Regions from separate parts of the Paenibacillus favisporus genome, predicted to be linked through region 2. Evidence: riboswitches for the same ligand, from Rfam matches in the RefSeq annotation. Region 2 holds a riboswitch; each other region holds the start of a gene.
What was found. A riboswitch is a leader RNA that binds a small molecule or an ion and turns the genes downstream of it on or off. The one in region 2 is predicted to bind thiamine pyrophosphate.
Positions count from the first base shown of each region.

Region 1 (2,199 bases), on a different contig from region 2:
TCATCCGTTTATGGACTTTACTGTTTTTAAGAGACCGGATTATTTTGTACGGGAGCTGCTTGTAGACAGGTGGACGAAGAAAGAGGCAGGCAGCGTTGAAGTGACGTTCTTCCGTAGACCCCTGCAGGAAATCGTCAATATGACGTCAAGCTGGTTTGTACTGGACCGGGTTGTCGAACCAAGGCCGGTTCCCGAGTTTCTGGAGCGGCTGCCGGAGTCGGCCGACTTCTACCAGCGGATTCTGCATCACCCGCATTTTTTAATTGTGAAAGCTCACAAGCCGGAGTGAGAGAGGAAGAGTCGCCGCGAGAGGCAAGAAACGATCGGCATAATTTTACTGAGAATGGCTTCATTCCAAAGGCCCTGACCGGCCCAAAATGGAGGGTTTGGCAATGATTGTGATCGACCTTATCTTTTTTCTAATGGAGCTGTGCGCACTGGCAGCCTTTTGCCTGTGGGGATTTAAACTGGATACCGCCTTGTGGATCCGTATCGTGGCAGGAATAGGTTCGCCGGTTGTCGTTGCTGTTTTTTGGGGCATGTATGTCGCACCGAAAGCGACCTTCCCGGTGACGCTTCCCGTCCGGGCTGTGCTGCAGCTGATCGTATTTGGACTGGCCGCGGCTGCGCTGTACGGATCGGGTTATCGAACGGCCGCCGTCATTTATGCGGCTGTCGTCATCGTCGAGATGATCCTTTCTTACGCGTTGAAAAGATAAACACTTGAAGGTGGCAGGAAATCCGCTTAAACGATCGACAAGCTTTTTCCCGGTATCCCGCCAGCAGCTTTTTTTGTTTGACAACACCGGCAAACGGAGCTACAGTTAATCATGAACTTGTAAAATATCATACGAAAATCCACTAGGGGAGCTGCGGAGGCAGCTGAGACAAGTGATCGCTTGGACCCTTTGAACCTGATCCGGTTAATACCGGCGGAGGGAAGTGGAGCAGGCCTATACATACGCATCTTTCTTGATGAGATACATTCAGGATGATACTGCAAATAGCGGCCGCTCCATTTCGGGGCGGCTTTTTTGTGTTGGCTTCCCCGCGCCCCGACAAGCGATTTTCGTCAAAATTTACGGAGGTGCATGATCATGGCCCGGTTTACCGAAGAATTGAGACACGCGGCAGATCCTATTTATCAAGCGATCTTCAAACATCCGTTTGTACGGGGGATTGCGGAAGGTACCTTGTCCAAGGAGCAGCTGATTCACTATGTGAAGCAGGATTTTGAATACTTGAACGCCTACATCCGGATCTATGGCATTGCCATATCCCGATGTGATTGCCGGCAGACGACCGCACTTTTCAACGAACAGATCTCGTTTATTTTGAACAGCGAAACGCATCCCCACCAAAACTTTTGTGATGTCGCCGGTGTTGCATATGAGGAATTGCAAGGCTATCCGCTGGCTCCATCGGCCAATCATTACATCCGGCATATGCTGAACGTCGCCCACGAAGGGGGACTTGAGGATATTGTAGCTGCGCTGTTACCTTGCCCGTGGACCTATACGGAAATCGGCCAACGTCTGCTGGAGGAAGTCCAGCCGGAGAAATCCCATCCGTTTTATGAATGGATGCACTTTTACGGGGACCGGGAAAGCGGCGTGACGGTAGAGCTGCGGCGGCTGCTCGACGAATGGGCGGAGGGTCTGCCTCCCGCAAGAAAAAAACGGCTGATGGAGCATTTTCTGACCAGCTGTCAGCTGGAGTACATGTTCTGGGATATGGCGTTTACGCTTGAGGATTGGCCGGTTTCCCTGGCTGCAGCGGAAGGGGTGGGACGATGACCGCCGATATGTTTCCGTCCGGACTCATCCAGCTTCCTTTACGGATAAAAGAGCAGCGTCCGCTCATTCACAACATGACGAATGTGGTCGTGACCAACTTTACGGCCAACGGCCTGCTTGCCCTTGGCGCCTCCCCGGTAATGGCCTATGCCAAAGAGGAGGTAGCCGATATGGCTCGGGTCGCCCAAGCCGTCGTCCTGAATCTCGGAACGCTGAGCAGCGAATTGGTGGAAGCGGCGATCAGCGCCGGCCGATCGGCGAATGATCATGGCGTTCCGGTGTTCCTGGACCCCGTCGGCGCGGGAGCAACCGCATTTCGCACGGAGGCTGCGCTGCGGATTTTGCGCGAGGTCCGTGTGTCACTGGTTCGGGGCAACGCAGCGGAGGTTGCCCATCTCATTGG
Region 1 covers NZ_JBEPLV010000003.1:644,545-646,743, forward strand. The annotation lists gene ABID47_RS16110 (class I SAM-dependent methyltransferase) at 1-289, shown strand, start outside; gene ABID47_RS16115 (YrdB family protein) at 393-719, shown strand; TPP riboswitch at 854-958, shown strand; gene tenA (thiaminase II) at 1,098-1,796, shown strand; gene thiM (hydroxyethylthiazole kinase) at 1,793-2,199, shown strand, end outside.
Region 1: another riboswitch for thiamine pyrophosphate. It lies ahead of tenA (thiaminase II); the one in region 2 lies ahead of thiE (thiamine phosphate synthase).

Region 2 (2,199 bases):
CTTCCTGCTGCTCTTTCGGCTTCATATTCGGCAGCTCCAGCTGATCGAACAGCATGTTCTCCAAGTCCTCGAGGCTGATCTCGGCTTCCATAATGTCCTGGCCGGGCTGGTCACCGGCTTTTTCGCCTTGACCCGGCTTTTGCACCGGATCCCTGCCCAGCACGTCTCCCACCTGGCTGTCGCCGTCTCCCTGGCCGACATGCTTTTGCTTCTGGTAGTTATAAATGAAACGGTATTCATCGAGGCTCCGGATGGGCACCTTGATGATTTGCTTACCGTCCGACATCACGATGTTTTCTTCTGTGATCAGGTCGGGCAGGTTCTGCTTGATAATTTCCTTAACCTTCTCCTGATGGCGGACCTGATCCTGGTACCCTTTCCGGTGCAGTGACCAGTCCTCCTTGGACACCACAAACAGCGAATGATCGTCTGATGGCATGTTCAGGCACCTCCCATGTTCCCATACTCAGCACAAACTTTGGCTTGTTAAACATTTATATTCACGGGCGGGGACGATATGTGATGACGCAAGAGATAAAATAAGAAGTTTGCCGCACCCAAATATATGAAATTTTGCGAGAATCGCTGCTATGGATGAGATAAGCGTTCCGATGCCGGTGATCTCACTCTGGCTATTGCCAAAAGTCAGCAGTTTGGGCTATAGTGGTTGTGAAATTAAATAGGAATGCGGGTGCTGGATGAAGTCCGGCTGAGATGGCAGCCTTATGCTGCGGACCGTTAATCTGATCCAGGTAATGCTGGCGTAGAGAATATCATTCGAATTGCGGTGCCATTCGTGTATTTCTCGAATGGTTTTTTTGTGTTAACCGGGTAAGAGGGCGCTTTCGCAAGACGAGGGCTTACCCTTCGCGATGATAGAAGCCGGCATGAAATGGAGGGAATGGCAAAGGGAAGAGAGGAGAAGCAGTCATGGTCGATTTTCGTCTGTATGCGATTACCGGCGAGACGTTCCATCCGGGACGCCGGCTGGTGGACGTGATGGAGCAAGCTATTCGGGGAGGCGCGGACATCGTTCAATTCCGCGACAAAACAAGCGGCAGGGAAGAGCTGCTGCGCAAGGCAGCAGAGCTGCGGGAGCTGACCCGCCGCTACGGCGTTCCTTTTATCGTGAACGATCACGTTGATATCGCGATGGAGGTGGATGCGGACGGGATTCACCTCGGTCAAGGCGATATGCCGATCGCGGAAGCCAGAAAGCTTGTCGGTTCCAAGATCATCGGCATATCCACCCATGCGATTTCCGAAGCGCAGCTCGCCGAAGCGGAAGGGGCGGATTATATCGGCGTCGGGCCGATCTATGCGACGGCTACGAAAGCCGATGTGGTGGATCCGGTCGGTCTTTCGTACATTCGGGAAGTCGCCGGGGTCATTAACATCCCGTTTGTGGCGATTGGCGGCATCAAGCTGGGCAACGTGGACGAAGTGATCCGGGCCGGTGCGAGCCGCGTCTGCGCGGTGAGCGAAATCGTCGGCAGCCCTGACCCGGAAGCGGTATGCCGGGCGTTCATTCACAAGCTTGAAGGTAGAGGAGGAGCGGCGGATGGAACTGGTCGTTAACGGAACAAAGCGGGAGCTGGCGGCCGAGACGGTAGCCGATGTCCTCCGCTTGCTGGGGCTGTCCGGCAGGCCGGTCATGGTGGAAGCGGACGGACAGGTGCTGAAGATTGAGCAGTGGGAGACGACTCCGGTTGTACCTGGAATGAAGCTGGAGCTGGTCCATTTCGTAGCGGGAGGTTGAGGGGAAAAATGAGCATAGATAATTGGCAGGTTGGCGGACAGGAACTGTCGTCGCGGTTGTTTTTGGGGACCGGGCTGTTCCCCGATCCTTATGTGCAGATGGAGGCGATCAAAGCTTCGGGAACTGAGGTGCTGACGTTCGCCATCCGCCGGATCCATCTCGATTCGGTGGAGGATGACTCGATTCTGCAGCATGTGGAGCCCCAGAAATACATCTATCTTCCCAACACCTCCGGAGCGACAACGGCTGATGAGGCGGTCCGGATTGCCCGCCTGGCGCGGGCTTCGGGACTCAGCGACTGGATCAAGGTGGAGATTAGCGCGAATAAGCGCACGCTCCTGCCCGATCCGATTGAAACGTTAAAAGCGACGGAAATATTGGTCAAGGAAGGTTTTACGGTACTGCCGTATATCTCCGACGATCCGGTGATCTGCAAAAAG
Region 2 covers NZ_JBEPLV010000002.1:109,419-111,617, forward strand. The annotation lists gene yhbH (sporulation protein YhbH) at 1-439, opposite strand, end outside; TPP riboswitch at 678-787, shown strand; gene thiE (thiamine phosphate synthase) at 931-1,578, shown strand; gene thiS (sulfur carrier protein ThiS) at 1,562-1,759, shown strand; gene ABID47_RS08560 (thiazole synthase) at 1,768-2,199, shown strand, end outside.

Region 3 (2,199 bases), on a different contig from region 2:
GATCTCCGGTCCGGAGGTCTGTCCGCGGGGTGAATGCGCCGTCCTGGATCAGCAGCACGACGGTCGAACCGAACTCAAAATAGGCGAGCGGATCGCCGTTACGCCAGGAATTGGCGGTTTCGTCGTCGTAGCGGATGCTGCTGACATTCATGGCGCCGACTTTGACGACCGCGACTTCTCCCAGGGCTCCCTTGATATACGTAATCAGCCTCTCATTGCGGCACAGCACGGATTTCATCTGGGTCATGCCAAAATCATTAACCGGGTAGCATCGTCCCTTGATATGCTCGCTCTCCACCTTCACACCTGTGATTGGAGAGTGGATCCGGTGGTAGTCTGTAGGGCTGAGGTACAGCACAAAGACATAGCCATGTTTATATAACTCCAGGTGGGGAGAGAAATTAAGCAGCTCCGCCACCGAATAATCCTGCCCTTTCACGTTCAGAATCGTGCCTGAGGTGATTTCACCCATTGCGGTGATCTTGGCGTCGACGGGGCTCGTGAGTACGTGCTCGCCTTCGTGAATTGGACGCATGCCGGGCTTCAGCCGCCGCGAAAAAAATTCGTTGAGCGTGCGGTATTCATAGATTTCTTTCTCCGCTTCATGCGCAGGGATCTGATAGCTTTTGATAAAAGTAGGGATGACCCCTCTGCTGAGCCGGCTGTGCGAGAAGCGTCCCATCATGGAAGAGAGCCACTTTCGCGAGGAGAGCTCTGTCATGAGCCGCAGTAATTTCTTTGTCATGCCTAATCTCCCTTCCATACGTGCCTGTAGCACTCTGAATATATTGACATAGAACGGCTATCAAATCAATATGCAACAAAGGCTGGAAACCGCCCCGGAGAAAAATGGTATTGCCAATCCTTCGAGGATCATGTATTTTGGAATCAATACGGGCCCGATGCCGACTCATCGCGGCGAGGTGCCTGTTACACGGAATCGAACCCAAGCTTCTCATCGCTTTGGACGGCGATGGCTCCGGGACCAGGAGGCGGCGATGCCGCGCCTTGCGTTCATCTGTGTACATATGGGAATACGGGAGCTCGAGCGAATCGGGCTGAGAGTGCAGCTAATGAACCGCTGCTGACCGGGAATCTGATCTGGATAATGCCAGCGTAGAGAATTCAAGTCCTTTTATGGGCTTATTTGACGATCTCCCTCGCTTATCCAGGGGGTTTTTTTATTGCCCAATTTTGGAAAAAGAAAGGATGTTGTCAAATGAACAGCAGTACGATGCAGATGGATCGACCGAAGGGGCTGAAGCTCAGCGACCTGCTCGTGACGATTCTGCTCTCCCTCGTGATCGGGGTGGTGTACCATTTTTGGGGTTCGGTGAACGACTTGTTCAAGCCGCTGTTTTTCCAAGCGGATGAGCTGATGTACGGTATGTGGTTCCTCGCCTCGACGCTTGCCGCGCTGCTGATCCGCAAGCCCGGCGTAGCCCTCCTGGCCGAGGTTGCCGCGGCTCACGTGGAAATTCTGTTCGGCAGTGAATGGGGCCTTCAGCTGGCGATTTACGGCGTAGCGCAAGGTCTTGCCGCAGAGCTGATCTTCGCCCTGTTCCGTTACCGCAAATTCTCCATGGGGGTAGCGGCGCTGGCCGGTATGGCTTCGGGATTGGGATCATTCCTGGTGGATGTGTACTACGGCTACGTCACGGACTATACGACATGGATGATCGTGTTCAAGTACGTGATGCGGTTAATCAGCTCGGCGGTACTCGCAGGGTACCTGGCGTATGCCCTGACCAAAGCTTTGGAAGCAACCGGAGTAACCCAGCTGCTCCGGCCGGTGACAGCCAAGGATTATGAAGCGCTCGATCATGACTGAGGCTAACCGGGGAGCCGCGACGATGCAGCATCCGGCGGTGCATGAGACGGGTCAAGGAGCGGGTCAAAGGGCGGATCAAGGGAGCGGGCAAATTGCCGTTTCGGTAACGGACCTGCGCCTGAAGTTTCCGGGTGAGAGGGCGTTCGTGTTCAAGGATGTTTCCCTGTCCGTGCCGGCCGGGGAAAAGGTGCTTCTGCTCGGCCCAAGCGGATGCGGGAAATCGACGCTGCTGCAGGTGCTCGGCGGGTTGATTCCGGCGGTCATTGACGTTCCGCTCAAATATGCGGACATCCGGAAGCCCCGCTCGTGCGGGTATGTATTTCAGGACCCGGACACCCAGTTCTGCATGCCGTATGTCGATGAGGAAC
Region 3 covers NZ_JBEPLV010000007.1:161,501-163,699, reverse strand. The annotation lists gene asd (archaetidylserine decarboxylase) at 1-745, opposite strand, end outside; TPP riboswitch at 1,027-1,140, shown strand; gene ABID47_RS27060 (ECF transporter S component) at 1,220-1,831, shown strand; gene ABID47_RS27055 (ABC transporter ATP-binding protein) at 1,824-2,199, shown strand, end outside.
Region 3: another riboswitch for thiamine pyrophosphate. It lies ahead of ABID47_RS27060 (ECF transporter S component); the one in region 2 lies ahead of thiE (thiamine phosphate synthase).

Region 4 (2,199 bases), on a different contig from region 2:
TATGGGCGATTTTGACCTGGGAGATGATACTCGGGCTGCCTGCGGCCACCAGAGCTTCGTGCATTTTGCGTACGACGTCCAACAGCTCCTCCAGCTCGCCCTCCATCGTCGTTTCCAGCGGGTGCACCTCATGTTTCACGCCGGACTGCTGAATGACCTCAATGGCACGGTCGACGTAGGCGTAAGAGTCTTCGTTGCCCGGCGTCTTCGGGATCACCTGAATGCTTAACAGCGTATTGGCCATGCGAATCAACTTCCTCTCTTGATAAGATTACGTGTATTTTAGGTTAGATGTGGCTTACTGTTCCGGCAAAAAGTCGTTCGTGTACGCGCTCTTCACGTCCAGCGGCTTGTCCAGCAGCTTGTGCTCGTACATCCAATCGGAATAGCCCTTCCAGATTTGTTCCTTCTGCTCGCCCCAGCGGGCTGCGTCGTCCTGATATTTAGGACTTAACCATTTCTGGCTTTCGATCACCAGCTGCTTATCGAGGTCCGGCACGTCCTTCAGCAGCAGGTTGGCAGCTTCTTCCGGCTTGTCGATCGCGTACTGGTAACCTTTGGCGGTCGCGCGCATAAACGCTTTGACCAGCTCAGGGTCGTCCTTGATCTGCTTTTCGTTCGTTACGAGAACCGGCGTGTAGTAGTCCAGCTTCTCGGAATAATCTTTGACATACAGCATGTCCAGCGGCTCGCCGCGCAGCTTCGCCTCGATTCCGGTCCAGCCGTAGAAGATCCAGGCGAAGTCGATGTCCCGCTTCACGGCGGTAAAATAATCGGCGTCGCCCATGTTGACGATTTTTACCTTCTTCACGTCCGCCTTGTCGATCTCCATGATGGAGCCCATGACGGCTTCCTCCACAGGGGAGCCCCAGCCGCCGTAGGTTTTGCCTTCGAAATCCTTCGGCGTCTTGATGCCCCGGTCCACCGGTGCGGCAAAGCCCGACGTATTGTGCTGGATGACCGCGGCAATCGAGACGAGCGGCACGCCCTGCGTGCGGGCCTGGGTCACACTCTCCTGATAGCTAACGCCGAAAGGTGCTTTGCCGGAAGCGACCATGGCGTCCGCGCCGGTGGAGCCCGGCTGCACGATCTCGACGTTCAAGCCTTCGTTTTTATAGTAACCCAAGTCTTTGGCGACGTAGAGTCCGGTATGGTTCGTGTTGGGCGTCCAGTCGAGGACAACTTTGACGTCCTTCAGCGGCTTCGCTGCAGTGTCGTCCTGGCCTGCCGTGCTGTCGGAAGCGGATGTGCCTTCTCCGCTGCCCGTATTGTTTTGGCTGCCGCCGCATCCGGCAAGCGCCAGTACGAGCATGCAGACCAGCAGCAGCAAGCCGATCGATTTGTTCTTCATGGCTTTCTCTCTCCTTTGATGTCCGGCCGTTCTTATTCTCTCTGTGGAAGCAACGACCGGTGATCCCCTCTCCCTGTTATATTTAGAATCGTAAGCCGATCTGAGTGACTGAATCATAGAAAGCATTCGCAAGGCGTAATCCCGTTTTTCACTAGTATGAATGAAAAAAGCGCCCCGTAAACGGGACGCTTCATATGCGCAAGATTAGCACGGCTTGTATGCCGTGACAAACGGTTTCCTACGCTGGCATTACCCAGATCAGGTTAAAAGGGTCAGTATCTTGAAGGGATACAATCTCAGCCGGCCAATTCCAGCACCCCGGATTCTATAAGGTTTTCGGGTTGTTTTCCTCCCATATTATAGTCCATCCCCATGGGGGTGTCCAGACATCCGCCCGATTCCAGATTATCTCTGGAAAAATTCGATCCATTCTTTTTCCGGACCATAGATAAAGAAGTATTGGTATCCGTTGGGCAGGGTTACGATTTCCTGATCGATCAGCTCCACGCCGTCGAGCGCCTGAATCCGCTCAAATTCCTTCTGAATATCGTCGACATGGATCGCAAAATGGTGCACCGTGCCTTCGGCCGGCAGGTCGTAGCTGTAGCCTTGAATGAGCTCGATTTCCGTCTCGTTGCTGCCCCCGAAGCCGAGAAACGCCAGCTGGAACACGCCGTTGGTGTGCGTCAGCCTGCCCTTCAGCTCCAGGCCCACGATCTCGGTATAAAATCGGATGGTTGACTCCAAATCCCGTACGACGATGCCGACATGATCCAAACGTTTATTAGCCATATGTATGAGCTCCTTTTCATAGTACTTATAAGTAATGGGTTTGCCCTAAATTAAGG
Region 4 covers NZ_JBEPLV010000004.1:373,110-375,308, forward strand. The annotation lists gene ABID47_RS19525 (thiamine-binding protein) at 1-244, opposite strand, end outside; gene ABID47_RS19530 (ABC transporter substrate-binding protein) at 299-1,351, opposite strand; TPP riboswitch at 1,570-1,682, opposite strand; gene ABID47_RS19535 (VOC family protein) at 1,757-2,143, opposite strand.
Region 4: another riboswitch for thiamine pyrophosphate. It lies ahead of ABID47_RS19530 (ABC transporter substrate-binding protein); the one in region 2 lies ahead of thiE (thiamine phosphate synthase).